2 regions of the Paenibacillus sp. FSL R10-2782 genome follow, and region 2 is predicted to be linked to the other one. Evidence: predicted binding sites of a transcription regulator. Region 2 holds the regulator's gene; the other holds the start of a gene.
What was found. The regulator CtsR, encoded in region 2, represses protease genes until heat stress. The targets are predictions, from matches to a motif close to ATGGTCAATAAAGGTCAAACA.

Region 1 (16,127 bases), 1.0 Mb from region 2:
AAGCCAGCCCTGCTGTGAAAAAGCGGAACTATCTGCGCTCATACGTATGCTCGGGTCCGTACAACTGTCCAATAAAAGGGTGATATTGGATGTGTCCACAGAAAATGCCGCGATTGCAAGGCGGATTTACTCCTTGATCAAAAAACATTTTCAAGTTCATATCGAGCTGCTTGTACGGAAAAAAATGCGTCTGAAAAAAAATAACGTGTACATTGTCCGCATTCCTAGCGGTGTACAAGAGCTGTTAAAGGATCTTTATATCGTATCAGAAGGGTTCTTGTTCACGGACGGGATTAATCGGGATATCATTCGGAAAAACTGTTGTAAGCGGGCTTATTTGCGAGGCGCTTTTATGGCAGGTGGTTCTGTGAACAACCCGGAGGGTTCGTCTTACCATCTGGAGATTTCCTCGATGTATGAGGAGCATTGCCAGGCGCTGGTCGATCTGGCGAATGAGTTTCATCTGAATGCCCGTTGTATTGAGCGAAAAAAAGGCTTTATTCTCTACATCAAGGAAGGCGAAAAGATCATTGAGCTACTTAGCATTATTGGGGCGCATCAGGCTTTGTTCAAATTTGAGGATGTCCGCATCATGCGTGATATGCGCAATTCCGTGAACCGGATTGTTAATTGCGAAACGGCTAATCTGAACAAGACGATTGGAGCTGCTGTCCGGCAAATTGAGAATATCAAGCTGCTGGAGAGAGAAGTTGGCCTGGATACGCTGCCAGATAAGCTGCGCGAGGTGGCGGAAATCCGTCTCGCTCATCCTGATTTGAATTTAAAAGAAGTCGGGGAAATGCTCAAAGGGGTTGTGAGTAAGTCGGGTGTCAATCATCGACTTCGCAAAATTGACGAGATGGCTGACAAAATCAGGGGAGAAAACGGCCTGATTCCATAAAAGGAGTGTCTGTGGGGCTTCTGCCCCGGTTTTTTTAGTTTTTTTTCTAGTGTCTGTCCCGGGTTAATGTTATAATGTGATAAATAAAATGGAGTAAGTAGTGTCCAGATTTATTTGATGAGGGGGTAAGCTGACATGTCAAAACATCCGGTAGTCGTACGCTTGAAAACAGGACTGCACGCCAGACCTGCTGCGTTGTTCGTACAGGAAGCGAATAAATATTCATCCGAGATTTTTGTGGAAAAAGAAGACAAAAAAGTTAATGCCAAGAGTATTATGGGTATTATGAGCCTTGCTATCAGTACAGGTACTGAAATTTACATTAGTGCTGAAGGTGCGGACGCCGAGCAGGCTGTAAACGCTTTAGTAAGTCTGGTTAGTAAGGTAGAGCTGGAAAATCAATAAACAAACATCTGTTTTGTGATATGGTATATGCTCTTAGTGAAAAGCCCCTTTGGGGCTTTTTTTGTACCCGAAAAAACAGAGTGGGCAATCCCCCCGTTGGGCTTATCCAATGTGGTCTCATTGAATACCGACACTGTGTTTGGCCCAAGCTACAAGTAATTTACATTCTGTGATGGTATTCTATTCGGAAAATGTGACGCCTAACTGCAACCTTTTCTCTTTGTTTCCGTCTGGAAGGTACACACATCATCAAGAAAAGAGGGCGAATATGATGAAACATTGGACAAAAGCTGCAAATACAGCGGTTCTGGCAGGAGCATTATTGGCAGGAGTAGTAGCGGGAGGATTATGGACAGGAGCAGATCGTGCCTATGCCGCGTCAGCAGCTACGACGGTTAGCAGTGTAATTAATGTGAGCGGCAGCGGGGAAGTATTGGTTAAGCCCGATATTGCCTATTTATCCATCGGCGTACAATCTGAAGGAAATACAGCCGCTGCTGCTCAGAAAGCCAACGCCTCTAAAATAAGTAAGGTCACACAACTGCTGAAAGAAAAGTGGAGCATCAGTGCTGATGACATACAGACGAGCCAGTTCTACGTACAGCCTAACTATACCTACGACGAAAAACAAGGTCAGAAGCTCAAAGGCTACATTGCCAACCATACACTTTCCGTCAAGTACCGTAATTTGGATAAAATTGGTCAGTTACTGGATGAGGCTACACAGTCTGGAGCGAACAACGTGGATAATGTGCGTTTTTCAGTAGAAAACTCTTCAGCTTATGAAGAAGAGGCGATTGCCAAGGCGTTGGGAAATGCTCAATCCAAAGCCAGTGCTGTAGCCAAGGCAACCAAACGCGGGCTTGGAACTCTCTTGAACGTAACGGTAGATGGGGGAGATGCCCAAACCTTCACACAACGTGAGACTGCTATGAACAAGGCACTCTTTGATACAAATGGTGGAACAGAGATACAATCTGGTCAAGTGACTGTGAAAGTCCAAGTGTCGGCACAATACGAATTGAACTAACGTACAGATGATAACGGAGCCACAAGCGCCTGCTTTATGCAGGATGCCTTGCTGGCTTTTTTTATAAGCCGAAACTATTTTGTAATGAGTCTGTAACAGCTGGCGCCTACTAGATGTACAGATTGAAATCGGGGAGTGTACAGATTGTAAACTACGAACATAGGGGTATAGATATAATAAGTAAAGTAATCAACACACATAGAGTACGCACATCTACAACAGGAGGAATACTTAATATGAACAAGCACACGAAAAAATGGGGCTCCGCACTGCTGGCAGCGGGAATTTTAGCAGGAGTCACAGTTGTTCCCGTTTCCTATAGTGAGGCGGCTTCATCCAAACAACAGGCTACAGCACAGCAGCCAGGTATTTCTATCCATTGGAACGGTAAAACGTTGGCAGCCAAAGGAGTCCAGGTAAACGGAAGCACACTCATTCCAGTAGCAGCACTGCGCGACAGCCTGGGAATTCCGGTGAGCTATGATACCAAATCAGCGACATATACCGTAGGCAGCGGGTACAATATTCTATACATCATGTCCCCTTCCTCCGATGGTTCCTATGTCAATGTCAATGGAATAAGCACACGCAATATGGATGCCAAACAGATCGCCGGGAAACTGTACATTCCTATGAGTCTGCTGAAAGACTATCTAGGAATAGACGCTCAGTGGAATGCAGCAGAGAAAACAGTAGCGTTGAGCAAAAGCCAGCTGAATCCGATCACGATTACCTCCCAATCCCTTGCAGCTACAAGTGACTCCGAGGTGACCTACAAAGTCAAATATCCGCAAATCAGTGGTAGCCGGTTGAATGCCGAAGCTCAGCAGGCGATTAACGGTGTGCTTAAAAAGCATGCGGAAGAAGTGCTGGCAGCAGGCAAAAAGCAAGTGGCTGAGGGAGGCGCTACGGCGCAAAGACCGTATGAGTTTGGCAATGATTTTGCAATTGCTTATAATAAGGACGGTATTTTGAGTGTAATTATGCAGGATTACTCGTATACAGGTGGTGCGCATGGCATGACCGTCCGTAAAGGGTATACGTTCTCGCTGTCGGATGGCAAAATGCTTCAATTGTCTGACGTGCTGAAAGCTAACCCGAATTACAAAAAGTTCCTCAATAGTGACCTGAAGAAAAAATTTGATGCACTTCAGGCTGACGCAGGAGGTTTCGGTGGATTTAAGGAGCTTGCAGCTAATCCGAATTTTTATGTAACCAATAGTGGTTTGACGCTTGTTTTTGATCTATATGAATATACACCATATGCGTATGGGATTCCTGAGTTCACCTACTCGTTTAGCCAACTGTTACCTCAAGGTGGTAAGCCTTTCGCGGGACAGAATCCATAGTACAAATGGATAATAGTCGGATTACCTATACAAAATGAACAATAACCAAGAAAAGCTGCCTACCAGATACGAACATCCGGGGCAGCTTTTTCCGTTTACCAGCTAGTCAGAGGCAATAACTCGTTCTCTTATACACCTTCTGGAGAAGAGCTAGTTAGCACTTTATCAATAATACCGTATTCCTTGGCATCGTCTGCGGACATGAAATAGTCACGGTCTGTGTCCTTTTCAATGCGTTCCAGTGGTTGGCCTGTGCGGTCTGCAAGAATGCGGTTCAATTTGTCGCGCATTTTCAGAATGCGGCGTGCGCGGATTTCGATATCCGTTGCCTGGCCTTGTGCACCACCCAATGGTTGGTGAATCATAATTTCACTGTTCGGCAAAGCAAAACGTTTGCCCTTGGCACCTGCGTTCAGCAAGAACGCACCCATAGAAGCCGCCATACCAACACAAATTGTAGACACGTCAGGTTTAATGTATTGCATTGTATCGAAAATGGCCATACCGGCTGTGATCGAACCGCCAGGGCTATTAACATACAAGTGAATGTCTTTTTCAGGATCTTCGGCAGCCAAAAACAGCATTTGCGCAATAATAGAGTTGGCTACAACGTCATTGACGTCCGAGCCCAACAAAATAATGCGATCCTTCAACAGTCTGGAATAAATGTCATAGGCGCGTTCGCCGCGGTTACTTTGTTCTACTACCATAGGAACATAGCTCACGTCAAAAAACCTCCCTTTAATATCGTTAATGGATTTGGTGGACATGCCGATTACACGTCCCTATTTATAAACTGTTACCGTATTAACTACATGATAAACAATTTCAAACAAAAAGTCAAAGAAAGTCAAACTAATAGTCAAAAAAAAGAGCCCTCTGCGCTCTTATTGGTTAAAACAGTATATAGAAGAATTTAAACATCATATAAAATGGCGCGCCCGCGAGGAATCGAACCTCGATCTCAGGCTCCGGAGGCCTACGTCATATCCGTTGGACCACGGGCGCACAGCTAATTGGAAACAAAGATGATTATATGATATACGGCATTGAATTGCAAGCTTTTATTACGTGCGCATATTCACATAAAAAGTTGAGAAATATAGGTTCAGATAGACTTGCATGTGGAGCAAATATTGGGTAAGATATACGTGGGACTTAAAAAGTTAACCCGGGACGTTTTGAGACCAGTTAGTGATATAGCATTAGAGAAAGAACTTAGAAGTGTGCGGGAGTGGAAAGCATGCGAAAGATATTAGAAATACAGAAGCAGCTTCTGCCCGACCTCATGGATGTTTTGAAAAAAAGGTACACAATCCTGCATCAGATTATGCTGTCCGATGTTATTGGACGCAGAACGCTGGCGGCTTCACTGGACATGACCGAGCGCGTGTTGCGCGCCGAGACCGATCTTCTTAAAGCCCAAGGGCTGATTGAGATTGAGAGTGTGGGCATGAAGGTGAGCAAAGCAGGACTGGATCTGCTGGAACAACTGGAGCCGATTGCGAACAACTTGTTCGGCCTGTCCCAATTGGAGGATCAGATTCGTCAAGCCTATGGTTTGAGGAAGGTGGTTGTCGTTCCAGGGGATTCGGATGCTTCTCCTTTAACGAAGCAGGAGTTGGGTCGTGCTGGAGCAAAAGCACTGCTGAGTGTTATGGACGACGAGGATGTGGTCGCTGTAACAGGTGGCACGACGATTGCCGACGTGGCGGACCAACTGACACTACCTGCTAATGGCCCACTTAAGGGCGGATGGTTCGTACCGGCACGTGGGGGTTTGGGAGAAAGCATGGAAATGCAGGCGAACACAATTGCTTCCACAATGGCTCGTAAGGTCGGCTCACAATACCGTCTGCTCCATGTACCGGATTTGCTCAGCAATCATGCTTACAACTCCCTGCTTGAAGATACGAATATTCAGGATATTTTAAGCCTGATTCGAGAGAGTCGGATCATCATTCACGGGATAGGCAACGCCATAGCTATGGCACGTAGACGTAAGCTCGACCCTGAAACCTTTGCCCAGATCAGCAGTGAGGGCGCGGTTGCCGAATCGTTTGGCTATTATTTTAACGAAGACGGCGTTGTGGTTCACAAAATGCTGACGCTTGGACTACGTTTGGAGGATATCAGGCGAACCGAGACGATTCTAGGCGTAGCTGGAGGTAAGAGCAAGGCGGCCGCTATTCATGCGGTGCTGCGTTTCGGGCAGGAAGATATTCTTGTCACCGACGAAGGCGCTGCTGCCGAGATTGTAAGCCGTTATTTAAAAAGTTAATGCGATTGATTAAATGTGTTGTCTTGACGGGCTTTCGGGTCTGTCTTGAATATATAAACTAAACGAACTTTGGGAGGAACTCACTCATGACAGTTAAAGTTGGTATTAACGGTTTCGGACGTATTGGACGCCTTGCTTTCCGCCGGATTCAAAACGTGGAAGGTATTGAAGTAGTAGCAATTAATGACTTGACAGATTCCAAAATGCTGGCACATCTGTTGAAATATGATACAACACAAGGTACTTTCCAAGGAGAAGTAGAAGTACACGATGGCTTCTTCAAAGTTAACGGTAAAGAAGTTAAAGTTTTGGCTAACCGCAACCCTGAAGAACTGCCTTGGGGAGACCTGGGTGTAGATATCGTTCTGGAATGCACAGGTTTCTTCACAACTAAAGAAGCTGCTGAGAAACATTTGAAAGGCGGCGCTAAAAAAGTTGTTATCTCCGCTCCAGCTACTGGCGACATGAAAACTGTCGTTTACAACGTAAACCATGAAATTCTGGACGGTACTGAAACTGTAATCTCTGGTGCTTCTTGCACAACAAACTGCCTTGCTCCTATGGCTAAAACTTTGCAAGACAAATTTGGTATCGTTGAAGGCCTGATGACTACAATTCACGCTTACACTGGCGACCAAAACACTTTGGATGCTCCGCATGCTAAAGGCGACTTCCGTCGTGCTCGCGCTGCAGCTGAAAACATCATTCCTAACACAACTGGTGCTGCTAAAGCCATCGGTCTGGTAATTCCTGAACTGAAAGGTAAACTGGATGGCGCGGCTCAACGTGTACCGGTAGCAACTGGCTCCCTGACTGAGCTGGTAACTGTTCTGGAGAAAAATGTAACTGTTGAAGAAATCAACGCTGCGATGAAAGAAGCTTCCGATCCTGAAACTTACGGCTACACTGAAGACGAGATCGTTTCTTCCGACATCAAAGGTATCACTTTCGGTTCTTTGTTTGATGCAACTCAAACTAAAGTCCTGACTGTTGGCGACAAACAACTGGTGAAAACTGTAGCTTGGTACGACAACGAAATGTCCTACACAGCACAATTGATCCGTACGTTGGAATACTTCGCTAAATTGGCTAAATAAGAACAGTCTCATCGCGCAACATCATAGAGCGGAAACAGCAGTTATTGTTTCCGCTCTTTATATATCAAAATGTGCCTTAAATTCCTGTTTCGTAAAATTAAAAGGGTGCGGAGGAATATGGAGATGAACAAAAAGAGCGTACGTGATATAGAACTGAATGGAAAACGGGTGTTTGTTCGTGTAGATTTTAACGTTCCGGTTGAGGACGGTAAAATTACGGATGACAAGCGTATTCGTGAAACCTTGCCAACGATTAACTACCTGATTGAAAAAGGTGCAAAAGTTATTTTGGCGAGTCACTTTGGACGTCCAAAAGGTCAGGTCGTTGAATCCATGCGTCTGACTCCTGCTGGCGTGCGTTTGTCTGAGTTGCTCAAAAAGCCTGTAGTTAAAGTGGACGAAGCAGTTGGTGAGGCTGTTAAAGCGAAAGTAGCTGAACTGCAAAACGGCGACGTGCTGTTGCTTGAAAATGTACGCTTCTATCCAGGAGAAGAGAAAAACGATCCTGAACTGGCAAAGCAATTTGCTGAACTGGCTGACATTTTCGTGAATGACGCATTTGGTGCAGCGCATCGTGCTCATGCTTCCACAGAAGGTATCGCGCATCTTCTTCCGGCTGTTTCCGGCTTGCTGATGGAGAAAGAATTGTCTGTAATCGGTAAAGCTCTTTCAAACCCAGATCGTCCTTTTACAGCCATTATCGGCGGTTCCAAAGTAAAAGACAAAATCGACGTGATCGACAACCTGCTGAATATTGCAGATAACGTAATTATTGGCGGCGGTTTGGCTTATACATTTTTTAAAGCTCAAGGGCATGAAGTGGGTCAATCCCTGCTGGATGAATCCAAACTGGATGTAGCTCTTGGATTTATCGAAAAAGCGAAGAAGCTTGGCAAAAAATTCTATCTTCCGGTAGATATCGTTGTTTCTGACGATTTCAGCGCTACAGCGAACACGAACATTGTGGACATCGACGGTATTCCTGCAGATTGGGAAGGCGTGGATATCGGTCCGAAAACTCGTAAAATCTATGCAGATGTGATCAAAAACTCCAAATTGGTTGTTTGGAATGGACCTATGGGCGTATTTGAAATCGAGCCTTTCGCTGGCGGTACTCGTGAAGTAGCGGAAGCCTGCGCAACAACAGAAGCATATACCATCATTGGTGGCGGCGATTCTGCAGCAGCGGCTGAGAAATTCCATCTGGCTGACAAAATGGATCATATCTCTACTGGTGGCGGCGCATCCCTTGAATTTATGGAAGGCAAAGCACTTCCGGGTGTTGTTGCACTTAACGATAAGTAATCAAACGTACTGCGCATAATAAATGCTTTAGGGCACCTAATAGTTAGGAGTTGAAACCATTGAGAACACCGATTATTGCGGGTAACTGGAAGATGTTTAAAACCGTACCAGAAGCTAAAACCTTCATCGAAGAGATCAAAGGCAAAGCAGAGGTTGCAGGGGTGGAAAGCGTGATCTGCGCACCATTTACGAATCTTCCTGCTCTGGTTGAAGCAGTAAAAGGTACATCTATCAAAATCGGCGCACAAAACCTGCACTTTGCAGAAGATGGCGCATTTACAGGCGAAATCAGCGGCGGGATGCTGAAAGATCTGGGCGTAGACTACGTTGTGATCGGGCACTCCGAGCGTCGTGAGTATTTCAACGAAACAGATGAAACGGTAAACAAAAAGGTTCATGCGGCATTCCGCCACGGCCTGACTCCGATCGTATGTGTAGGCGAAAAGCTGGAAGACCGTGAAGCGGGTCAAACCAAAGAGGTTGTAAAAGTGCAAACTGTAGCAGCTTTTGCTGGTTTGGCTAAGGATCAGGCTGCACAAGTCGTTGTTGCTTATGAGCCAATCTGGGCAATCGGAACAGGTAAATCCTCCACTTCGCAGGATGCGAATGAAGTGATTTCCTACATCCGTAGTCTTCTGAAAGAACTGTACGATGAAAATACAGCCAATGCTGTACGGATTCAATACGGTGGCAGCGTGAAACCTGAAAATGTGGCCGAGTACCTGGGCCAAAGCGACATCGACGGCGCACTCGTAGGTGGCGCTAGTCTTCAACCAGCGTCTTACATCGCGCTTGTTGAGGGGGCGAAGTAAGATGGCAGTACCAAAACCGGTAGCTTTAATTATTATGGACGGATTCGGGCTGCGTGACACCGTGGAAGGCAACGCGGTTGCACAGGCTAACAAACCGAATTACGACCGTTATTTAAAACAGTATCCTCATACAACGCTGACAGCTTCTGGTGAAGCGGTGGGTCTGCCGGAAGGACAAATGGGTAACTCCGAAGTAGGTCACTTGAACATCGGCGCAGGCCGCATTGTATATCAAGACTTGACTCGTATTTCGAAGTCCATCCGTGAAGGTGAGTTCTACGACAATGAAACACTGGTTAAAGCAGTGCAACATGCCAAGAACAACAACACGAAACTTCACCTGTACGGACTTCTGTCCGACGGCGGTGTGCATAGCCATATCAGCCATCTGTTCGCTATGCTGGACCTGGCGAAAAAAGAAGGCTTAACAGAAGTATACATTCATGCTTTCATGGATGGACGCGATGTTATGCCTGACAGCGGCGTGGGCTTCATGCAGCAGCTGATCGCTAAAATTCAGGAAGTCGGCATTGGCCAAATTGCGACTGTACAAGGACGCTATTATGCCATGGACCGCGACAAACGCTGGGAACGTGTAGAGAAATCTTACCGTGCAATCGTGTACGGCGAAGGTCCTCAATATACAGATCCAATGGAAGCATTGAAAGAATCGTATGAAAAATCAGTATTCGATGAATTTGTGGAGCCAACGGTTATTGTGAAGGCCGACGGAAGCCCTGTGGGACTGGTCGAGAGCAATGATTCTGTTATTTTCCTGAATTTCCGTCCTGACCGTGCGATTCAATTGTCTCAAGTATTCACGAATGCGGATTTCCGTGGCTTTGATCGTGGACCGAAATTGCCTAAAGATCTGCACTTTGTTTGCCTGACATTGTTCAGTGAAACGGTTGAAGGCTTCGTTGCCTACGAACCGAAAAACCTGGATAACACATTCGGCGAAGTGCTTGTGCAGAACAACAAAAAGCAATTGCGTATTGCCGAGACCGAAAAATATCCGCACGTTACCTTCTTTTTCAGTGGCGGACGCGATGTGGAGCTGCCTGGCGAAACTCGTATTTTGATCAATTCGCCTAAAGTGGCTACATATGATTTGCAGCCAGAAATGAGTGCGTACGAGGTTGCGGATGCTGCTGTTAGGGAAATCGAAGCCGATAAGCATGATGCGATTATCCTGAACTTTGCCAATCCTGATATGGTTGGACACTCCGGCATGCTGGAGCCAACGATCAAGGCGGTAGAGACGACGGATGAATGTGTTGGACGTGTTGTAGATGCGGTTAAAGCCAAAGGTGGCACTGTTATCATCATTGCCGACCATGGTAATGCGGATATGGAAATTGACGAGCAGGGACGTCCGTTCACAGCTCACACAACTAACCCGGTTCCGTTCATTTTGACTGATGAAAATATCGTTTTGCGTGAGCATGGAATATTGGCTGACGTAGCTCCGACGCTTCTGGATTTGATGCAACTTCCGCAGCCTGCGGAAATGACAGGAAAATCTATGATTGCATCCCGCAAGTAAGCTTGATTTAATAAGTATAGGCTTGACCAATAAATCATGATCGACAAAGGAGATTAAGTACAAATGACTATTATTTCTGACGTGTACGCTCGCGAAGTCCTCGACTCCCGTGGTAACCCAACTGTTGAAGTGGAAGTATATCTGGAATCCGGTGCTATCGGTAGTGCCATCGTTCCTTCCGGTGCCTCTACAGGCGCTCACGAAGCTGTAGAGCTTCGTGATAACGACAAATCCCGTTACCTGGGTAAAGGCGTTCTGCAGGCTGTTAAAAACGTGAACGAAATCATCGCTCCTGAGGTTATCGGCTTGGATGCGGTAAACCAAGTGGAAATTGACACATTGATGATCAAGCTTGATGGTACACATAACAAAGGTAAATTGGGTGCAAACGCGATTCTAGCTGTATCCATGGCTGTAGCTCGCGCTGCTGCTGAAGCTCTGGGTCTGCCACTGTACACTTACCTGGGCGGATTTAACGCTAAACAACTGCCAGTACCAATGATGAACATCGTTAACGGTGGCGCACATGCGGACAACAACGTTGACGTACAAGAGTTCATGGTTCTGCCTGTAGGGGCTCCTACTTTCAAAGAAGCTTTGCGTATTGGTGCGGAAATCTTCCACAACCTGAAATCCGTACTGAACTCTAAAGGTTTGAACACAGCTGTTGGCGATGAAGGCGGTTTTGCTCCTAACTTCAAATCCAACGAAGAAGCTCTGTCCACTATTATCGAAGCGATCGAAAAAGCTGGTTACAAACCAGGCGTTGACGTATTCCTCGGTATGGACGTTGCCTCCACTGAGTTCTACAAAGATGGAAAATACACACTGGAAGGCGAAGGCAAATCCTTCACTTCTGCTGAATTCGTTGACCTGCTTGCTTCTTGGGTTGATAAATATCCAATCATCACCATCGAAGATGGTTGCTCCGAAGATGACTGGGAAGGTTGGAAATTGCTCACTGAAAAATTGGGCAACAAAATCCAATTGGTTGGTGACGACCTGTTCGTAACCAATACAGAACGTCTGGGTAAAGGTATCGAAGAAAATATTGGTAACTCCATCCTGATCAAAGTAAACCAAATCGGTACGCTGACTGAAACATTCGACGCTATCGAGTTGGCTAAACGTGCAGGATACACAGCTGTAATCTCTCACCGTTCCGGTGAATCCGAAGACAGCACCATTGCTGATATCGCTGTGGCAACAAATGCAGGCCAAATTAAAACAGGTGCGCCTTCCCGTACTGACCGTATCGCGAAGTACAACCAGTTGCTCCGCATTGAGGATCAACTGGGTGAACTGGCTCAATACCACGGTCTGAAATCTTTCTACAACCTGAAAAAATAATATTACGCAAAGATGCTGACGGTGGTCAGGCGGCTGTGATTCAAGAACACGCAGTCTGAGTGCTCGAAGCCTTTTAAGTAATTACAAAACAGATCTGTTTGCTAACGCGAGCAGGTCTGTTTTTTTGTTTTTGCCCATGCGATGTCGGTTTTACTCTTTTGCAAGGCTTAATGAAGTGACTCGGTATAGCTGGTTGTTATCTACTGGAAGCTGTGGTAGAATAAAAATAGTGTTTTGCGTTAATTTCCGGCTATTCATAACATGATATGATCATGTTTTCATAAAAGAGGCTGTGTTGTTTTGCAAAACGGATGTATTAGCTCAGGAGGTGGGATTTTTCATGGAAATCTTTTTGAAAGTGCTGCTCGTTGTGTTCTCGATTGCTGTTATTGCGGTTGTTTTACTGCAAAAGGGGAAAAGTGCAGGTTTGTCCGGTGCCATCTCTGGCGGTGCTGAGCATCTGTTCGGCAAGACAAAAGCTCGCGGTATGGATTTGATTTTACAGCGCGTGACTGCTGTTTTGGGTGCGGGCTTTATGATCGTTTCCGTTTTGGTTGCATTTTTTGCAAAATAAGCTAAATAATAACCTTAAGCCTTCGTTTCACGGGAAACGGGGGCTTTTTTGGATTTTAGATAGGCAGGGATGCCGTCGATTGAATTCGTGTATACTAGGGTATGAGTATATAAAGAGCCTTGTATCAGGAACAAGGAACATGCGGATTATTACTGAAAATTAAAGGTCACCCGAGGTGGACGATATTATGATAACAGAGCAACAATTACTTGATTTTATGCGCGAGACCGCATACAAACCTATGACTTACCAGGAGCTTGAGCAGCATTTTGAAATTAAGGATGCGGCGGATTTTCGCGAATTCCTTAAGCTTTTGAACGCGCTGGAGGAAGACGGAAAAATTCTGCTGACCCGTACGAACCGCTATGGTGTGCCGGAACGGATGGATTTGCAGCGCGGACGTTTGCAGGCTCATGCCAAGGGATTTGCTTTTCTGATCCCAGAAGACCGGGAGCACCCGGATGTGTACATTCATGCTAATGACTTGAAGAGTGCAATGAATGGAGACACGGTACTGGTAAGAGTAACGTCGAAGGGACCTTCGGGTGGCCGTTTGGAAGGCGAAGTCGTGCGGATCGTGAAGCGCGCAGTGCTTCAGGTGGTAGGCGTGTTCCAGAGCCATGAAGCATACGGTTTTGTTTTGCCGGATGATAAGCGCATTAACCGGGATATTTTTATTCCAAAAGCCAGCTCCAACGGAGCCGTAAACGGTCAAAAGGTTGTTGTGCGTATTGTGAGCTATCCGGAAGGACGAGCTGCGGCGGAAGGCGAAGTGTTGGAGGTGCTGGGGCACAAGGATGATCCGGGTGTCGATATTTTGTCGGTCATTCGCAAGCATCAGCTTCCTGAAGCTTTTCCCGATGAAGTGACAGAGGAAGCGGAAAAGGCCCCCGATGCGATTACGGAAGAAGAAATCGTACGTCAGGGGCGGCGCGATCTGCGCGATAAAACGATTGTTACGATTGATGGCGAGGATGCCAAGGATCTGGATGATGCGGTTAATGTAGAGCGTCTGGCGAACGGCAACTACCGTCTGGGCGTTCATATTGCCGACGTAGGGTATTATGTGCGTGAGAGCTCCAAGCTGGATCAGGAGGCGTATAACCGCGGTTGTAGCGTGTATTTGGTCGACCGTGTTATTCCTATGCTTCCGCATCGGCTTTCAAACGGGATTTGTTCCTTGAATCCGCAGGTGGATCGGCTGACTTTGTCCTGTGAGATGGAATTTAATGAGCATATGAAGGTCGTAAAACATGATGTTTTCACCAGTGTCATTAAAACGAAGGAACGAATGACGTACACTAACGTTCGCAAAATCCTCGAAGAGGAAGATGCTGAACTGATGGAACGGTACAAGGATCTGGTTGAAGACTTCCGCACGATGAAGGAACTGGCTTTGAAGCTGCGAGCTAACCGGATGCGCCGGGGTGCGGTTGATTTTGATTTTGATGAAGCCAAAGTGATTGTGAATGATGAAGGCAAGGCCGTGGATATCGTTAAAAGAGAGCGCACCATTGCCGAACAGATCATTGAAGAGTTCATGCTGGCTGCCAATGAAACGGTAGCTGAGCATTTTCACTGGCTCAAAGTGCCGTTCCTATATCGGATTCATGAGGACCCGGACCCGGAAAAGCTACAAAACTTTATGGCTTTTGCGGCCAATTTTGGGCATCAGATTAAAGGTCGGGGGAACTCCATTCATCCGCGTGCGCTGCAAACGTTGCTGGAAGATATTCAGGGTACGAAGGAGCAAACCGTGCTTAGCACGATGATGCTGCGTTCGATGAAGCAGGCGAAGTATGATGCGGAGTCGACAGGCCATTTTGGACTGGCTGCGGAGTATTATTCTCATTTTACATCACCAATTCGTCGTTACCCTGACTTGGTGATTCACCGTGTCATTCGTGAGGTATTGGAAAACGGTGGGGCTTTAACAGCCGAGCGTCAGGAGTATTTGACTGCACGAATGCCAGATATTGCACAGCAATCCTCTGAGCGGGAACGTGTGGCTGTGGATGCAGAGCGTGATACGGAGCAGATGAAAAAGGCTGAATACATGCTGGACAAGGTCGGCGAGGAATTCGAGGGGATCATCAGCAGCGTAACCAGCTTTGGTATGTTCATTGAGCTGGACAATACGGTGGAAGGTCTGACGCGCCTGAGTGCGCTTACGGACGACTATTATCATTTTGACGAGCAGCATATGGCGCTGATCGGTGAACGTACCTCCAAGGTGTTCCGCATCGGAGATGAAGTTAAGGTTCGCGTCGCGCGCGTGAATATGGAAGATTACACGATTGATTTTGAACTCGTCGATATGAAGCAGCAGCAACGTCGTGAGCGCACGGGTGGTTCAAAGCCAGGTGTTGGCTTTGCGCGTGGCGGTGAGGGCCGAGGTAAAGGCAAGCCCCATGAAGGGCGCGACCGTAAGGGTGGCAAGGACAAGGCTGGCAGAGAGCGTAAAGGCGGTCGTGATGCTGCCGGGAAGCCTAAAGAAGCCGGCACAGTTGTAGGCGGCAGGGGTATTAGTACCACAGGTCGTACGGGCCGTAGCGGCGGAAACGGCGCAGGAGCGGGCTCAGCCAGCAGTTTCGGTTTTGGCAGCGGCAAGGGGGGCTACAACTCGCCAGCAGCGGGTGCGGGTAAACGTAAGAAAAAGACGTCAGCCAGCGGTATTTTTATCGGTGGAGCAGCTACCCCAGGAAGTGATGCCAGCCCGAGCGGTGACGGCGCTGTACGTCGTAAGCGAAAGAGCAAGGGCAGTGGTGGTGGCGGTAATAGCACCGCTGGATTTGTGCGGAAAAAGAAGAAGTAAGTGGCGGTAGCTTGCTTGTTGGATGGTAGGGCCTTTTGAGTCAGTGCAAGCTGATTTGAGGCTTGGGTTTGCGGCGGTTTCTGTCTGATGTTGTGGACGGAGGCCGCTTCGTTTTACAGACTTGACCTTTCTTGCTTTTACTGTCTGAATTTTGTTACAATATATTTCTAAGCCGCTCATTTACAGTTATGTAGTGAACGCGCTGAGTTTTCTTTTTACGGAATAGATTACATTAGGAACAAGGAGTGGTATTCATGGGTAAGAAGGCAGACGGGAAAGTGCTCGCCCAGAACAAAAAAGCTTCCCATGACTATTTTATCGAGGACACCTACGAGGCGGGCATGGTGTTAACGGGAACGGAAATTAAGTCTTTGCGTAATGGTCGCTCTAATATCAGTGATGCATTTGCAACTATTCGTAATGCTGAAATTCACATCCACAACATGCATATCAGTCCTTTTGAACAAGGCAATCGTAACAATCCGACCGATCCGACACGCACACGTAAGCTGCTGCTGCACAAAGAGCAGATTCGCAAGCTTATTGGTCTGTCCAAACAGGAAGGCTACACGATTGTGCCGTTAAAGATTTATGTTCGCAACGGTTATGCCAAGCTGCTGCTTGGACTCGGTAGAGGTAAAAAGCAGTACGACAAACGTGAT
Region 2 (16,127 bases):
GCTTATCCTAAAGTATAGAACGCAATGGAGTTTCGGATTCAGTTTTCAGGGTGTAATACCTTGAAGGTATGTAGAAGATACATACGAATACGTTGGATTTCTATACACGCAGTAGCGTGGTACCAGAAATCTGCACGGAAGAATTTACGATGTAAATTCATGTTTGGTGGCGATAGCGGAGGGGTTCCACACGTACCCATCCCGAACACGACCGTTAAGCCCTCCAGCGCCGATGGTACTTGGACCGCAGGGTCCTGGGAGAGTAGGACGTCGCCAAGCAAAAGGAAGAAGGACCATGATCTCCTTGAGATTGTGGTTCTTTTTTTATACATTTTTACTATAACCATCTGTTCCTAAGGTTGACAGAGAACCAAGGCTTTGCGACACTCTAAAGGTGTGATCTTTTTGTGGAAGTCCAAGTATACGAGCGAGGTGACGAACTTATGGAAATCAGGCAATTACAACGTGAGGAATTTGAAGCTGCTATTGAGTTGTCTCAATATGCTTTTCAGTTTACAATGTCCCCGGAGGATCTGGAGAAATCCAAAAAGAAATTCAAACCAGAACAAACTTGGGGGATATTCGACGGAAATGACTTGAATGCGAAGCTGACTTTGCTACCGTTACAGGTATACATACAGGGTCGGGTTTTTGACATGGGGGGCATTGCTGGTGTGGCAACTTGGCCGGAAAAGCGGCGCGGCGGTCTGGTTTCACGTCTTTTGACACATACACTTGCAGAGATGAAGACCGCGGGACAGAGCCTTTCTTTTCTACATCCTTTCTCCTTTGCCTTCTATCGTAAATTTGGGTGGGAAACGTATATTGAATACAAAAAGTATATTATTCCGATCGATAAATTCCCTGCCAAGCTTAAAACCGAAGGTACAGTCAAACGGGATGTAAAAGATATTTCTGAGCTGAACCAAGTATATCAAGCATATGCTTCGCGTTATAATGGTACGCTGGTACGAGATAAGGAATGGTGGCAAGAGCGGACATTAAATAAGAACTACCGGACCGCAGTGTATTACTCTGAAGCAGGCGATCCTCAGGGATATGCACTCTACAAAATTGAAGATAAGCAGCTGAATTGCGACGAACTGGTATATATTAATGAGACGGCACGGCGGGCGTTGTGGACGTATTTTGCCAATCATGATTCGATGATAACCCAGGGTAAATTCATTTACATTCCGGCTGATGATAATCTGCCATATCTACTGGATGATCCGAGAATTCAGCAGGAAATAGTGCCTTATTTTATGGGCCGTATTGTAGATGCTGATGCTTTTGTGGAGAAATACCCTTTTAAGGCCATTGGAGAGGAAATACGTTTGACCTTACATCTGACAGATCGTTATGCTCCATGGAATGAAGGAATATGGACATTGACGGTCAACGCGGAAGGGCAGGGACATTTGGACAGAGTAGATTCAAGCAGTTCTTTCGAGGGCGCTATAGAAGCTGACTTGAGTCTGGGAATCCAGTCGCTGACGGCCCTGATGCTTGGCTTTCAGCGGCCTATTGATCTGTATAAGTGGAGTCGTATTACAGGGCGCAGCGAGTCTGTATCTGCATTAGAACGAGTAATACCGGTAACACAAACATTTTTGCTGGATTTTTTCTAATTGTAACGCTCTTAAATGCTCTTGAGTCTTTACTTTTTAGGGAATATAGCTTAAATACCTTTTATAAGGTGTGGATGATTTTAACGATATTTTTCAGAACTCTTTCCGTAAAGGGAAGAGTTTTTCTTATATTGTATAAAACATAATTAGATTGCGAAAAATGATATTGACCCCTTGGCAAAAATATATTTTGTGCTATAATGTGAATATAGTCAAAGAAAGTCAAAGTCAATGGAGCCTGTAATGCTTCATTAGAATGGTGTGAATTCGCTGAGTTTTTAGCCGTATATAATACATTGACACCAACACAGCATGCAAAGACAGACCTGATCTGTAGTTAAACGTCACTGTAATCTCATGAGGATGAGGGAAGGTGTATGATTTATTAGGATTAAAGGTCACACTAGAAACTAAACGGGATGTTTTTAAGTGAGGTAAGAGAGCTGATTAGCCTCCATACAGGCTTAGATTCGTGATTTTACCGTTTGGTTAAGTTCAATATATGGCGGACTCTGTGGAGCGTGAAATGTACTGAATATTTGCGTTTCCGTTAGTGGAGGATGATGAAATGCGCAATGTTTCCGATATTATTGAACAATATTTGAAGAGCATATTGCTGGAGAGTCCCAAAGGTTTAGTGGAAATTCAGCGTAATGATTTGGCTGACCGCTTTTCCTGCGTGCCGTCGCAAATTAATTATGTAATCAGTACCCGTTTTACGCTGGAAAAAGGCTATGTGGTGGAAAGTAAGCGCGGTGGTGGGGGTTACATTCGCATTCAGCGAATTCAACTGCCCGCACAGCATGCGATCCATACCCATCTCCATCAAAGCATTGGAGAGGAAATTAGCCAATCGGCAGCAGAAGGTCTGATTTATCAGCTGGAAGAAGCACATTTTTTAAGCAAAAGGGAAGCTAGTTTAATGAAGGCCGCTTTATCAAGGGACACATTATTGCTGAAACTTCCCTATCGTGACCAGTTGCGGGCAAGGCTGCTTAAAGCTATGCTGATTTCGTTGCTGGTGGCCAGATAGCGTGTGATTCAAGATTTAGATGTAGGGATTTTCAAAAATCTTGACGCTGAAGGAGGTGCTTTTATGCTGTGCCAAGAATGTAATAAACGGCCGGCAACTTTGCATTTCACCAAAATCGTGAATGGCGAAAAGACAGAGTTTCATATTTGTGAGACGTGTGCGAAGGAAAAAGGGGAGATGATCCCTGGAACACCTAACGGCTTTTCGATTCATAGCTTGTTGTCGGGGATGCTGGATTTTGACTCCAGCACAAAGAGCCAGACTCCAGGCCACAGTGGTTCGCAAAACCTGCAATGCAAGGATTGCGGCATGACCTATGCACAGTTCAGTAAGCTGGGGCGCTTTGGGTGCCCGTCGTGCTATCAATATTTTGACAGCCGTCTGGACCCGCTGTTCAAGCGTGTGCATGGCAGCACGAGCCATGTGGGCAAGGTTCCGGTTCGCACCGGAGGCCGATTGAAGGTTAAACGGCAAATTGATGATCTGAAAAAAGAGATGCAACAGCATATTGTACAGGAAGAATTTGAATCAGCCGCTGAGCTTAGGGATCAAATCAGAAAGCTTGAAAAAGAAATGACTGAAGAGTAAAGTTTGTGAAGAGTAGGAGGGGATGCGTAATGCCCAATATCCGGTTTACGGAAAAGCCGCTAAGTGATTGGATGCGTGGTGATGCTGCGGATTCGGAGATTGTCATTAGCAGTCGGGTAAGAATTGCGCGTAACTTGCAGCATCTGCCTTTTCCCATGCTTGCTACCAACCAGCAGTCGGAAGAAGCACTTCAACGCTTGACGGATATCCTTCAGTATGATGATTTAGGACGCTTTGGTACCTTTCATACCCTGAAAATATCCGAGTTGGATGAGATCGACAAGCAGGTGCTGGTTGAGAAGCATTTGATTAGCCCTAATTTGGCGAACGAATCTCGTAACGGTGCTGTTTTGATTAGCGATGATGAATCGGTTAGTGTTATGATAAACGAAGAGGATCATCTGCGTATCCAGTGCTTATATCCGGGATGTCAGGTTAGAGAAGCTTGGGAACGTGCTATGGTTATTGATGATGCATTTGAGGCGCATGTCGATTATGCATTTGATGATCGTAGAGGCTTTCTGACCAGTTGTCCGACGAATGTCGGCACAGGGATGAGAGCTTCGGTGATGATGCATCTGCCCGCATTGGTCATGACTCATCAGATTAACCGCATTTTGTCTGCTGTTTCACAGGTAGGTCTTACCGTTCGCGGTATTTATGGTGAAGGCAGTGAAGCAGTCGGCAATCTGTTTCAGGTATCCAATCAAATTACACTGGGACAGACCGAGGCGGAAATTATCGAAAATCTGCATGGCGTAGTGCTGCAAATTATAGAGCATGAACGTTCCGCCAGGGAACGGCTGATGAATGAGTCCATGCTGCGGATTACAGATCGGGTGATGCGTTCATTCGGTATTTTGTCATATGCAGCGGTACTGGAATCTAAGGAAGCCGCACAGCGGTTGTCCGATGTACGTCTTGGCGTAGACTTGGGGATTTTGGAGCGTCCATCCACGGCAACGATGAATGAGCTGAATGTGATGACGCAGCCCGGATTTCTGCAAAAAAGCTTTGGTGATAAAATGAATACCGGTGAGCGCGATATGTACCGGGCGAAGCTGATCCGGCAAAAATTAGGCACAACCCTTTAATATAGAGAATGATCTGAAATACACACTGTGGAGGTGCAGGATATATGATGTTTGGAAGATTTACGGAACGCGCACAAAAAGTGCTTGCCTTGGCTCAGGAAGAAGCTGTTCGATTGGGACACAACAACATTGGCACGGAGCACATTTTGCTCGGCCTCATTCGTGAAGGTGAAGGAATTGCAGCGAAAGCCTTGATTGGTTTAGGGCTGGGACTGGAAAAAATTCAGGATGAAGTGGAAACGCTGATTGGACGCGGTCAAGAACAACCGACGAACATTGCCTATACTCCACGCGCCAAAAAGGTCATCGAGCTGTCTATGGATGAAGCTCGTAAGCTGGGCCATACTTATGTAGGTACGGAGCATATTTTGCTTGGTCTTATCCGTGAAGGCGAAGGTGTAGCAGCTCGTGTACTGAATAACTTGGGTATCAGCCTGAATAAAGCACGTCAGCAAGTGCTTCAATTGCTCGGCAGCAGCGAGGCTGTTTCCAGCCATCATGGTGCTCCAGCTAATGTCAGCACACCAACGCTGGACAGCTTGGCACGTGATTTGACGGCATCTGCGAAGGAGAACAACCTGGACCCTGTCATTGGGCGTAGTAAGGAAATTGAACGTGTAATTCAGGTGCTCAGTCGCCGTACAAAGAACAATCCGGTTCTGATCGGTGAGCCAGGGGTAGGTAAAACAGCAATTGCCGAAGGATTGGCGCAAAAAATTATTGCCAATGAGATTCCCGAAACATTGCGCGACAAGCGTGTAATGACACTGGATATGGGCTCTGTAGTAGCAGGCACCAAATATCGTGGTGAATTTGAGGATCGTTTGAAAAAGATTATGGACGAGATTCGTCAAGCAGGAAACATCGTATTGTTCATTGATGAGCTGCATACGCTGATTGGTGCTGGTGGAGCTGAAGGTGCCATTGATGCCTCCAACATTTTAAAGCCTGCTCTGGCACGTGGCGAGCTGCAATGCATCGGTGCGACAACGCTGGACGAATACCGCAAATATATTGAGAAGGATGCTGCTTTGGAACGTCGCTTCCAGCCGATTACGGTAGATCAGCCTTCTCCAGAAGAAGCTATTCAAATTCTGTACGGCCTGCGTGACCGTTATGAAGCGCATCACCGTGTGAAAATTACGGATGAAGCCATTGAAGCGGCAGTAAAATTGTCAGATCGTTATATCACCGACCGCTTCCTGCCGGATAAAGCAATTGACCTTATTGATGAAGCAGGTTCCAAGGTAAGGCTGAATTCCTATACGGTACCGCCAAACTTGAAACAGCTGGAAAACCGTCTGGAAGATATTCGTAAGGAAAAGGATTCGGCTGTACAAAGCCAAGAGTTCGAAAAGGCGGCTGCATTGCGTGATACAGAGCAGAAAATTCGTGAAGAGCTGGATGTTACGAAAAACCAATGGAAAGAGCAACAGGGACGTACAGATTCCGAAGTAACACCGGAGGATATTGCTCAGGTCGTTGCGATTTGGACAGGTGTTCCAGTTAGCAAGCTGAAAGAGGAAGAAACGCATCGCTTGTTGAACATGGAAGAATTGCTGCATGAGCGGGTAATTGGGCAGGATGAAGCAGTTAAGGCAGTTAGTCGGGCTATTCGCCGGGCACGTGCCGGACTGAAAGATCCGAAACGTCCAATCGGCTCCTTTATTTTCCTCGGTCCAACCGGGGTTGGTAAAACTGAGCTGGCACGCGCGTTGGCTGAATCCATGTTCGGAGATGAAAATGCGGTTATCCGAATCGATATGTCCGAATACATGGAGAAGCATTCCACGTCCCGCCTGGTAGGAGCGCCTCCAGGATATGTTGGATATGAAGAAGGCGGCCAATTGACTGAGAAGGTACGTCGTAAACCTTACTCCGTCGTACTGCTGGATGAGATTGAAAAAGCACATCCAGAAGTATTCAACATTCTTCTGCAAGTGCTGGAAGATGGACGTCTGACGGATTCCAAAGGCCGTGTTGTCGATTTCCGCAACACACTCATCATCCTGACATCCAATGTGGGTGCACAGGCGATCAAACGCAACTCCACGCTCGGCTTTACAGCTGTTGTGGACGCTGGTGCGGATTATGATAACATGAAGGGCAAAGTGATGGATGAACTGAAGAAAAGCTTCCGTCCCGAGTTCTTGAACCGGATTGATGAAATTATCGTTTTCCATTCTCTCGAAGAAAAACACATCGCCGAAATCGTGTCCCTCATGTCCGAAGAGCTGCGTAAGCGTCTGAATGAGTACGAGGTGGACTTTGAGTTGACAGACAAGGCTAAGGCATTCCTTGCGAAGGAAGGCTTTGATCCGGCGTATGGTGCGCGTCCACTACGTCGTGCAATCCAGAAGCATATCGAGGACCGTCTGTCTGAGGAGTTGCTGTCGGGTAATATCACTAAAGGTGATTCTCTCTTTATTGATGAAGAGAACGGTGCGTTGACCGTTACAAAAAAGGATAACGTATCCGCGAAGTCCTGAGCAGGCAATAAAAGTTAACGATAATCAATCGGCTTTTGCCCAAAAGGATAGAGGTACGATAGGTTAGCACAATAAAAGAAGTACGAAAGGGTGTCTCGCAGGCTGAAAAGCTGTGGCGAGGGCACCCTTTTTGTGTATAAAGCTCTGTGGAGCGGTCGGATAAGAGCTTTGGAAAAGTTTGTGATATCGCTTTACGTCCGCCAAGCTTCAATGGTAAACTTTTATTGTTACAGCTCTTTCCGGCTGTATGAAGATAAATCCGACATTGATAGTTGTCAAATAAGGAGCCAAGGAACAAAGTATGGCTAAAGTGAAAACTAAATTTTCCTGTACAGAGTGCGGTTATGAATCGCCCAAATGGTATGGAAAATGTCCCGGATGCCAGGCATGGAATTCCATGGTGGAGGAAACGGAAAGCGTTGTAAAAACTCAAGGAATGGGTTCTTCCCTTCTTACTCATAGCACAAAAGATAAGCCACTCCCTATTATTGAGGTGGAGAGTGGCAAAGAAGCACGAATTTTGACGGGAATTGGCGAATTGAATCGCGTGCTCGGGGGAGGCGTGGTGCCGGGTTCACTGGTTCTGGTGGGCGGTGATCCAGGGATTGGGAAATCTACGCTTATGCTACAGACATCGAATGAGCTGGCCTTAACCGGTCTGAGGGTGCTGTATGTGTCAGGTGAGGAATCGGTCCGCCAGACGAAGCTGCGTGCAGACCGCCTTGGTGCCTTGTCCCCCAACCTATACGTATTATGTGAGACGAATTTGGAGACGATTGAAGAAGCGGTGGACAGCCTGAAACCGGAGTTTCTGGTGATTGATTCTATCCAGACCGTATATTTGCCTGAGGTGACGAGTGCGCCGGGGAGTGTAGCACAGGTGCGGGAATGTACTTCACGTTTTATGCGGATTGCCAAGGGACTAGGTATTGCAACGGTGCTGGTAGGACATGTGACCAAGGAAGGGGCCATTGCAGGCCCGCGTCTGTTGGAACATATGGTCGATTGCGTGCTTTATTTTGAAGGAGAGCGTCATCATACGTATCGGCTATTGCGTGCAGTTAAGAACCGCTTTGGTTCTACGAATGAAATTGGTATTTTTGAAATGGCTGAAAGCGGCTTGCGTGAGGTGTCGAATCCTTCGGAGCTGTTTCTGTCCGAACGACCGCTGGGGGTGGCTGGTTCGACTGTCGTTGCCAGTATGGAAGGAACCCGACCTGTATTGGTTGAGCTGCAAGCGCTGATTGCGACCACGCATTTTCCTTCTCCACGCCGAATGGGTACAGGGGTTGACCATCATCGAATGGGATTGATTATAGCCGTGTTGGAAAAGCGGATGGGCATGTTTTTGCAAAATCAGGATGCGTATCTAAATGTAGCTGGAGGCGTAAAACTGGATGAACCAGCGGTGGACCTGGCAATAGCGGTGAGTATTGCTTCCAGTTTTCGAGATGCGCCTACCAAGCCGTATGATGTGATTTTTGGCGAGGTAGGGCTGACGGGGGAGGTGCGTGCTGTATCCAGAGCGGAGCAGCGTGTGCGGGAAGCAGAGAAGCTGGGTTTTAAACGGGTGATTATGCCGGAAAAGAGCCTGAAGGGCTGGACGCATCCGAAAGGGATACAGATTGTAGGAGTAGGAACGGTGGCAGATGCATTGGCAGCCGCATTAGATTAGGGGGCAATGAGAATGAAAGAAGCGAGCCAACTGGATAAAATGAATGATTTGCTGCGGCTTGTGGCACCGGGAACTCCCTTTCGCGACGGACTGGAAAACGTGTTGCGCGCCAAAACGGGCGCTCTTCTGGTCGTTGGCTATAGCCCGGAGGTAATGGAGGTCGTGGACGGCGGCTTCTCGATTAACTGTGATTTTTCGCCGAACTATTTGTATGAACTTGCCAAGATGGACGGCGCAATCATACTGAGTGAGGATTTGAAACGGATTTTATACGCAAATACGCAACTGATTCCTGACTCTTCCATCTCCTCGATTGAAACGGGTATTCGTCACCGGACAGCGGAGCGGGTTGCCAAGCAAACTGGCAAGTTAGTCGTGTCGATTTCTCAGCGGCGTAATATTATTACGTTGTACCAGGGAACGCTGCGATATGCGCTCAAGGAAATCGGGGTTATTTTAACGAAAGCTAATCAGGCCATTCAGACGCTGGAAAAGTATAGATCCGTGCTGGGGCAAGCCTCAACGAATTTAACTGCATCTGAATTTGAAGAGTTGGTGACCATGCCTGAAGTTGTAAATGTTATCCAACGGATCGAAATGGTGCTGCGCATCAAAATGGAAATTAAACGATTTATCAACGAGCTGGGGAATGAGGGCCGTTTGATTAGCATGCAGATGGATGAGCTTGTCAGTAATATTGAGGAAGAGGCTTGGCTGCTGTATAAGGATTATGCCAAAGACGATAGCGATGAGAAAATCCGTGGCATTATATTGGGTCTCAAGCGTTCCACGGACGATGAGCTGCTGGATGCAAATCATATTGTGCGTTTGCTGGGTTACCCGTCTTCGGCTGCGACATCAGAGGAATATATCGTGGCGCGCGGTTATCGGGTGTTGAACAAAATACCGCGTCTACCGAATGTGATTATTCATAATCTGGTAGAGCGTTTTGGACGTTTTCCGCAAGTCATGACAGCGACGATTGAAGAACTGGATGAAGTGGATGGCATTGGAGAAGTCCGTGCACGCACCATTAAAGAGGGACTCAAACGATTGCAGGAACAAGTTTTCATTGACAGGCAAATGTAAATGTAATACAGTGAAAGGATTATAATGGAACAATTCATACATTGAGGTGAAGAGATGATTACCAAATCAATTCCGAACATGTTTACCTTGGGTAACTTGTTTCTCGGAATGATCGCCATTTTATTGGCCGTAGACGGAAAATACAGTCTTGCCGCTATTATGGTTATTGTCGCCATGCTGTTGGACGGACTGGATGGACGAGTGGCCCGGGCGCTAAATGCCCAGAGCGAATTCGGTAAAGAACTGGACTCCTTATCAGATATGATATCTTTTGGTGTAGCTCCCGCAGTTATTATGTACATGGTTGCTTTTCATGATGCTAATTCGGCTTTGGCCTGGACGGTTACGGCTATTTTTCCGATGTGCGGAGCGTTACGTTTGGCTCGTTTTAATGTACGTCCCGGTGTACCGGGTTATTTTACAGGCTTGCCGATTCCGGCAGCAGGTGGTGTGTTAGCCACTTTGTCCTTATTCCATAACGATATTTCTCTGTTATACATGTCGATTGCGATGCTGCTTGTCTCTTATTTGATGGTCAGCTCGATGAAATATCCGAACTTAAAAAAGGTGGGCCTTCCGAAGAAAGCGATCTGGATCGCTCCATGGGTTGTAATTGCTGCCGTTGTACTGGCGGTTAAATTTCCGGATCAATTATCGAAGCTGATTTTCGTACCGTTGGTGCTGTATGCATTGTATGGCATGAAACTCAATATCCGTAAGCTGTCACGTAGACGTGGGCGCGGTCGGGGACGTTCCACTCAGGAAGAACAGGATGATCAATATCGTCATTCACAGCATTAGTATTAAGCGAGAAATCAATTAAGCATTTATTTCCTTGGACCACTTCAGGGAGATAGGTGCTTTTTTTATGCATAAAAATCAAATACATAGGGTTAGTTGGGTGAAAATTGGATCATACTGGTAAGAGAAGTGATGTATATCCAATAATTACAGGGTGTATGAAAAGAAAACAAAGGAGGTATAGACACTCGATGTGGAGAAAGGCTATTTTAACTTTTACAGGTTTGTGCGGAGCGTGGTTCGGCTATACGTTATACCATCGGGTAGGAGGCATCGTATCATGGTTGCCCCATTGGTTAAGTGATGGTTCTTTGCCGGGAATGGCTGTTTGGATGATTGTGGGAGCTGTGTTGTTTATGGCTGGATGCTCGCTCGCTGGAACAGCTGTGGCCAATCGGTTACAGCAGGGGATTGAAGGTTTGGTACGGATTCCGATGAACGAGATGATGGCAGGTGCGATTGGACTAGCGGTGGGCTTGATCCTTTCCTTAGCAGTTTATCCGCTCTTGTCATGGCTGGGAGCACCAGGTCAACTGATTCAAACGGCTGTTACCATCGTATGCGGATATGTGGGCTTGATGGTCGGACTGGAAAAGCGGGACGAGCTGTCCTCATTTTGGAGTTCGGGATTTTTTGGTCGAGGTACGGGTGTGGAAGAACGCAAGCTGGAGGAACATAAAATTTTGGACACCAGCGTGATTATAGACGGACGTATTGCAGATATTTGCAAGACGGGTTTTATTGAAGGAACGATTGTTATTCCCGAATTTGTGCTGGAGGAGCTTCAGCATATTGCAGATTCGTCGGATTTGCTCAAGCGTAACCGTGGGCGGCGTGGTCTGGATATTTTGAACAAGATTCAAAAAGAGCTGGATGTAAATGTATTGATTTACGAAGGCGATTTTGAGGAGATTTCAGAGGTTGACAGCAAATTGGTCAAACTGGCAAAGGTGCTACAAGGTAAGGTGGTAACGAACGATTTTAACCTGAATAAGGTATGCGAGCTTCAAGGTGTATCGGTGCTGAATATTAATGACTTGGCAAATGCAGTGAAGCCTGTAGTGCTGCCCGGTGAGGAAATTATGGTGCAGATTATCAAAGACGGCAAGGAGCATGGGCAAGGTGTGGCTTATCTGGACGATGGTACAATGATCGTTGTGGAAGGCGGTCGTGACTACATCGGTTCTCTGATGGAGGTGCTGGTTACGAGTGTACTTCAGACCTCTGCGGGCCGTATGATTTTTGCCAAACCGAAATTATTGGAAAAAGCTCAATAAACGCTGTATGATGAAGTAGATGTGTAATCATACGGATCGTCCAAGAGCGATCAAGGCAGGAGTCATTTCAATGAACAATCGGGTAGGAGTCGTCATTGTGGCGGCTGGGCGCGGCTCCCGTATGGGAACGCCGGAAAGTAAGCAATTTTTGCTTTTGCGGGACAAGCCCATCTTCATACATACACTTGAGATATTCGCAGCCATGCCCGAAGTGGATGAAATGGTGATGGTGACGGGGGCAGAAGATGTCGAGCGCTGTCAAGAATGGATTCGTCAATACCGAATCGGCAAGAACGTACAGGTAGTGCCTGGAGGCAGTGAACGTCAGCATTCGGTATATCGCGGTCTGAGCCACCTGCAAGCAGATTGGGTGATGGTGCATGATGGTGTACGCCCACTCATTCAGCCTGAGCTTGTACGTTCATGTCTGGAGACAGCTATGCGTACCGGTGCTTCTGTAGCGGCGGTGCCTGTAAAGGATACAGTCAAGCAAGTGAACGGGGATGGTATCATTACGGCAACGCCGGATCGCCGAAGTCTGTGGAGCATTCAAACGCCACAGACTTTTCGTCTTTCCGATCTTCTGCGGGCCTACGAGGAAGCGGAGCAGGCAGGATTTTTGGGGACAGATGATTCGATGCTGGTCGAGCGATTAGGAATTCCAGTTACTGTCGTTCAGGGCAGCTACAAAAATATCAAAATTACCACGCCTGAGGACTTGGATATGGCGGAGTTATGGGTAAAGACAGAGGGAGAGGATATCAGATGATCAGAGTGGGACAAGGGTTTGACGTTCACCAGTTGGTGGAAGGAAGGCCGTGCATTATCGGAAGCGTGAATATTCCTTATGAAAAGGGATTGCTGGGTCATTCCGATGCTGACGTGCTGTTGCATGCGGTTAGCGACGCCATTCTGGGCGCGCTCGGTCTAGGGGACATCGGGAAGCACTTTCCGGATAATGATCCGGAATTCAAGGATGCCGACAGTCTCAAGCTGCTGGAGCATGTATGGAGTTTGGCCAAAGAGCGGGGATATCGCTTGGGGAATATTGATTCTACGATTATTGCACAAAAGCCCAAAATGGCATCTTACATCCCGCAGATGAATGAAGTTATCGCTCGTGTGCTGGAAGCGGAGGAGCTATCCCAGGTAAACGTCAAGGCGACTACGACAGAGCAGCTCGGCTTTGCCGGGCGAGGTGAAGGGATTGCTGCTCAATCGGTTGTCTGTCTTGTTAAGGGTATGCTATCATCTTGAGAACTAAGATTTGGAGGAGATTTTATGAGCACGGAAGTTCGTGTACGTTATGCCCCAAGCCCAACAGGGCATCTGCATATTGGAAATGCCAGAACGGCATTATTTAATTATTTGTATGCTCGGAACCAAGGTGGCAAGTTTATTATCCGTATTGAAGATACAGATGTGAAACGTAACATTGCAGGCGGGGAAGAAAGCCAGCTTAAATATTTGAAATGGTTGGGTATGGATTGGGATGAAAGCGTGGATGTCGGGGGAGAGTATGGACCTTACCGTCAGACCGAGCGCCTGGATATATACAAAACGTATTGGCAGGATCTGCTGGATCGTGGCTTGGCTTACCGCTGCTACTGCACCGAAGAAGAGCTGGAACGCGAACGTGAAGAACAGACGGAACGAGGGGAGACACCACGCTACTCCGGGAAGCACCGTGATCTGACGGAGAAACAGTGTCAGGCATTTGAAGCGGAGGGGCGTGTGCCAAGTATCCGTTTCCGCGTACCGGAAGATCGTGAATATACGTTTAATGATATGGTCAAAGGCCAAATCACGTTCAATTCGAAGGAAAGTGGCGATTTTGTTATCGTCAAAAAAGACGGTATTCCGACATATAACTTTGCAGTGGCAGTGGACGATCACTTGATGAAAATATCGCATGTGCTGCGGGGCGAGGATCATGTCTCCAATACACCGCGACAATTGATGATCTTTGAAGCGCTTGGCTGGGAGCCTCCCATCTTTGGTCATATGACATTGATCGTGGGCGATGATCACAAAAAGCTTAGCAAACGCAACGAGTCCATTATTCAGTTCATGGAGCAGTACGACAAATTAGGCTACTTACCAGAAGCTATATTCAATTTTATTGCGCTGCTGGGTTGGTCCCCGGAAGGCGAAGAAGAAATTTATGACCGGGAACAATTGATTTCGATTTTCGATCCCAACCGTTTGTCCAAAAGCCCGGCTGTTTTTGATACGAACAAGCTTGCTTACCTGAACAATCACTATATTAAAAAGGCTGATCCTGAGCGAATTGCCAGCATGGCGATTCCTCATTTGCAGACAGCGGGACTTTTGCCGGCTAAATTATCTGCGGAGCAGCAGGACTGGGCCAAGGCTCTTGTTCGCTTGTATCAGGAACAAATGAACTCTGCGTCCGACATTGTGGCTTTGTCTGAATTGTTTTTCCGTTCGCATCTGGAGCTTGATACGGAAGCTGCGGCTGTGCTGGCTGAAGAGCAGGTTCCTGAGGTGCTTAAAGCCTTTGCTGGCAAGGTGGAAGCGAGTGAGGAATTTACGGCTCCACAAATGGCCAAGCTGATCAAGGAAGTTCAAAAGGAAACTGGCTTTAAGGGGAAACAGCTGTTTATGCCGATTCGTGTGGCCCTTACAGGCCAAACTCATGGACGCGATTTGAACGAAACGATCTTTTTGCTTGGACGTGACAAGGTGCTGGACCGTCTCAGAGCACAAATTAAAGGCTGATATTTCTTGTCAATTTGTTGTCTTTTCGCTATAATGACTCCATTGATACGGATTGATATTTACGTGTAAAGGCTGAGAACAGGAGAAGTACACTGCATAAGGGCATTTGCCAGAGAGGATGGCCGAGGGGGACCCCCCGGGGCTGGAAGCCGTCCAGATGACCTGCGGAGGAAATGCACCTGGGAGCCGTGCGCCCGAACCTTAATTAGCGTCGACTGCTGATATAGCAAGGGTGTGCCGAATCGTTCTCGTTACCGGACGCCAAAGACGGGCTTGTCTGCTTATATGCAGCAGGTATGCTCGAAGCAGAGTGGGACCACGTTCATGCGTCTCTGCAGCTTAGGCTGCGGAGGCGCTTTTTCATTTTTATCGGACTCAAGCTCGTTATAGGTGAAAATGTCGAAGTGTGTTGACGAATGCGAAAATTGGCGAAACATGGAGTTATGTGGAGATATAGCAAGGAAATGGGGGAATAGGAGGGCGACATGTTCAGACATATCAAATCCGACATTCAGACTGTTTTGGATAATGACCCGGCCGCCCGGAGCAAGCTGGAGGTTATTTTTACGTATTCCGGCGTTCATGCCCTTTGGGCACACCGAGTCGCACATTGGTTTTATCTGCGAAACTGGTGTACTATTGCCCGTGTTATATCTCAGGTATCGCGGTTTATGACAGGGATTGAAATCCATCCCGGCGCACGTATTGGGGATCGGCTGTTCATTGACCATGGCATGGGAGTTGTCATTGGGGAAACCTGCGAGATTGGTGATGATGTCGTATTATACCAGGGGGTCACTCTTGGAGGGACAGGGAAAGAGAAGGGGAAGCGCCATCCTACCATTGGGAATAATGTTGTTATAGGCTCCGGCGCCAAGATATTGGGCTCTTTTACAATTGGGGCGCAGTCCAACATTGGTTCCAACTCGGTTGTGCTTAAAGAGGTTCCCCCAAACAGTACGGTGGTGGGGATCCCGGGTCGAGTGGTCAGACAGGACGGCAGACGTCCAGACCGACTTAGTCACCAGCTACCTGATCCGGTTGTGGATTCTTTGCGGGAGCTTCAATTGGAAATAGAACGATTACGCGCAGAATTGTCTGATTTGAAGGATGAGCGATCTACTCAGAAACATCAGGTGACTCAAGAGAATAAATTACAAGGATAATCTTCATGAGGGAGGAACATAACGATGCCGCTTCAAATTTATAATACAATGACGAGGAGCCGAGAGCCTTTTGTGCCACTGGAGTCTGGAAAGGTTAAAATGTATGTATGCGGACCTACCGTCTATGATTACATTCATATTGGTAATGCACGACCTGTAATTGTGTTTGACGTGGTGCGCAGCTACCTGGAGTATTTGGGTTATGATGTGAACTATGTGGTGAATTTTACGGATGTTGATGATAAGCTGATTCGCAAAGCTCGGGAACTTGATATGGATGTTTCGGCAGTTGCTGAGAAATTTATTGCAGCCTACCATGAGGATCTGACAGGATTGAATGTTCCTGCCGCCAGCATGAATCCGCGTGTAACCGAGAGCATGGATCTGATTATTGATTTTATTAAGGAACTGGTAGATAAAGGTTATGCTTATGAGAATGATGGCGATGTGTTCTATCGGACGAAAAAATTCACATGCTACGGTCAGCTGTCGGGTCAGAATCTGGAGGAGCTTCAATTCGGGATTCGCATTAATGTGGATGA

Region 1: a site for CtsR is predicted at 4,522-4,542, ahead of clpP (ATP-dependent Clp endopeptidase proteolytic subunit ClpP). Genes of this name have one in related genera too.

Annotation. Positions count from the first base shown of each region.
Region 1 is NZ_CP151951.1:217,326-233,452, forward strand. Features, by position in the region: gene whiA (DNA-binding protein WhiA) at 1-901, shown strand, start outside; gene NST83_RS00960 (HPr family phosphocarrier protein) at 1,037-1,306, shown strand; gene NST83_RS00965 (SIMPL domain-containing protein) at 1,578-2,336, shown strand; gene NST83_RS00970 (DUF4163 domain-containing protein) at 2,573-3,685, shown strand; gene clpP (ATP-dependent Clp endopeptidase proteolytic subunit ClpP) at 3,814-4,410, opposite strand; tRNA gene NST83_RS00980 (tRNA-Arg) at 4,619-4,693, opposite strand; gene NST83_RS00985 (sugar-binding domain-containing protein) at 4,929-5,966, shown strand; gene gap (type I glyceraldehyde-3-phosphate dehydrogenase) at 6,053-7,063, shown strand; gene NST83_RS00995 (phosphoglycerate kinase) at 7,187-8,368, shown strand; gene tpiA (triose-phosphate isomerase) at 8,428-9,180, shown strand; gene gpmI (2,3-bisphosphoglycerate-independent phosphoglycerate mutase) at 9,182-10,726, shown strand; gene eno (phosphopyruvate hydratase) at 10,790-12,076, shown strand; gene secG (preprotein translocase subunit SecG) at 12,417-12,650, shown strand; gene rnr (ribonuclease R) at 12,838-15,465, shown strand; gene smpB (SsrA-binding protein SmpB) at 15,720-16,127, shown strand, end outside.
Region 2 is NZ_CP151951.1:4,805,876-4,822,002, reverse strand. Features, by position in the region: rRNA gene NST83_RS22275 (23S ribosomal RNA) at 1-10, shown strand, start outside; rRNA gene rrf (5S ribosomal RNA) at 163-279, shown strand; gene NST83_RS22265 (GNAT family N-acetyltransferase) at 444-1,631, shown strand; gene NST83_RS22260 (CtsR family transcriptional regulator) at 2,200-2,664, shown strand; gene NST83_RS22255 (UvrB/UvrC motif-containing protein) at 2,728-3,252, shown strand; gene NST83_RS22250 (protein arginine kinase) at 3,282-4,346, shown strand; gene clpC (ATP-dependent protease ATP-binding subunit ClpC) at 4,391-6,835, shown strand; gene radA (DNA repair protein RadA) at 7,137-8,510, shown strand; gene disA (DNA integrity scanning diadenylate cyclase DisA) at 8,523-9,599, shown strand; gene pssA (CDP-diacylglycerol--serine O-phosphatidyltransferase) at 9,654-10,400, shown strand; gene NST83_RS22225 (PIN/TRAM domain-containing protein) at 10,592-11,677, shown strand; gene ispD (2-C-methyl-D-erythritol 4-phosphate cytidylyltransferase) at 11,748-12,446, shown strand; gene ispF (2-C-methyl-D-erythritol 2,4-cyclodiphosphate synthase) at 12,443-12,934, shown strand; gene gltX (glutamate--tRNA ligase) at 12,959-14,419, shown strand; gene cysE (serine O-acetyltransferase) at 14,905-15,585, shown strand; gene cysS (cysteine--tRNA ligase) at 15,610-16,127, shown strand, end outside.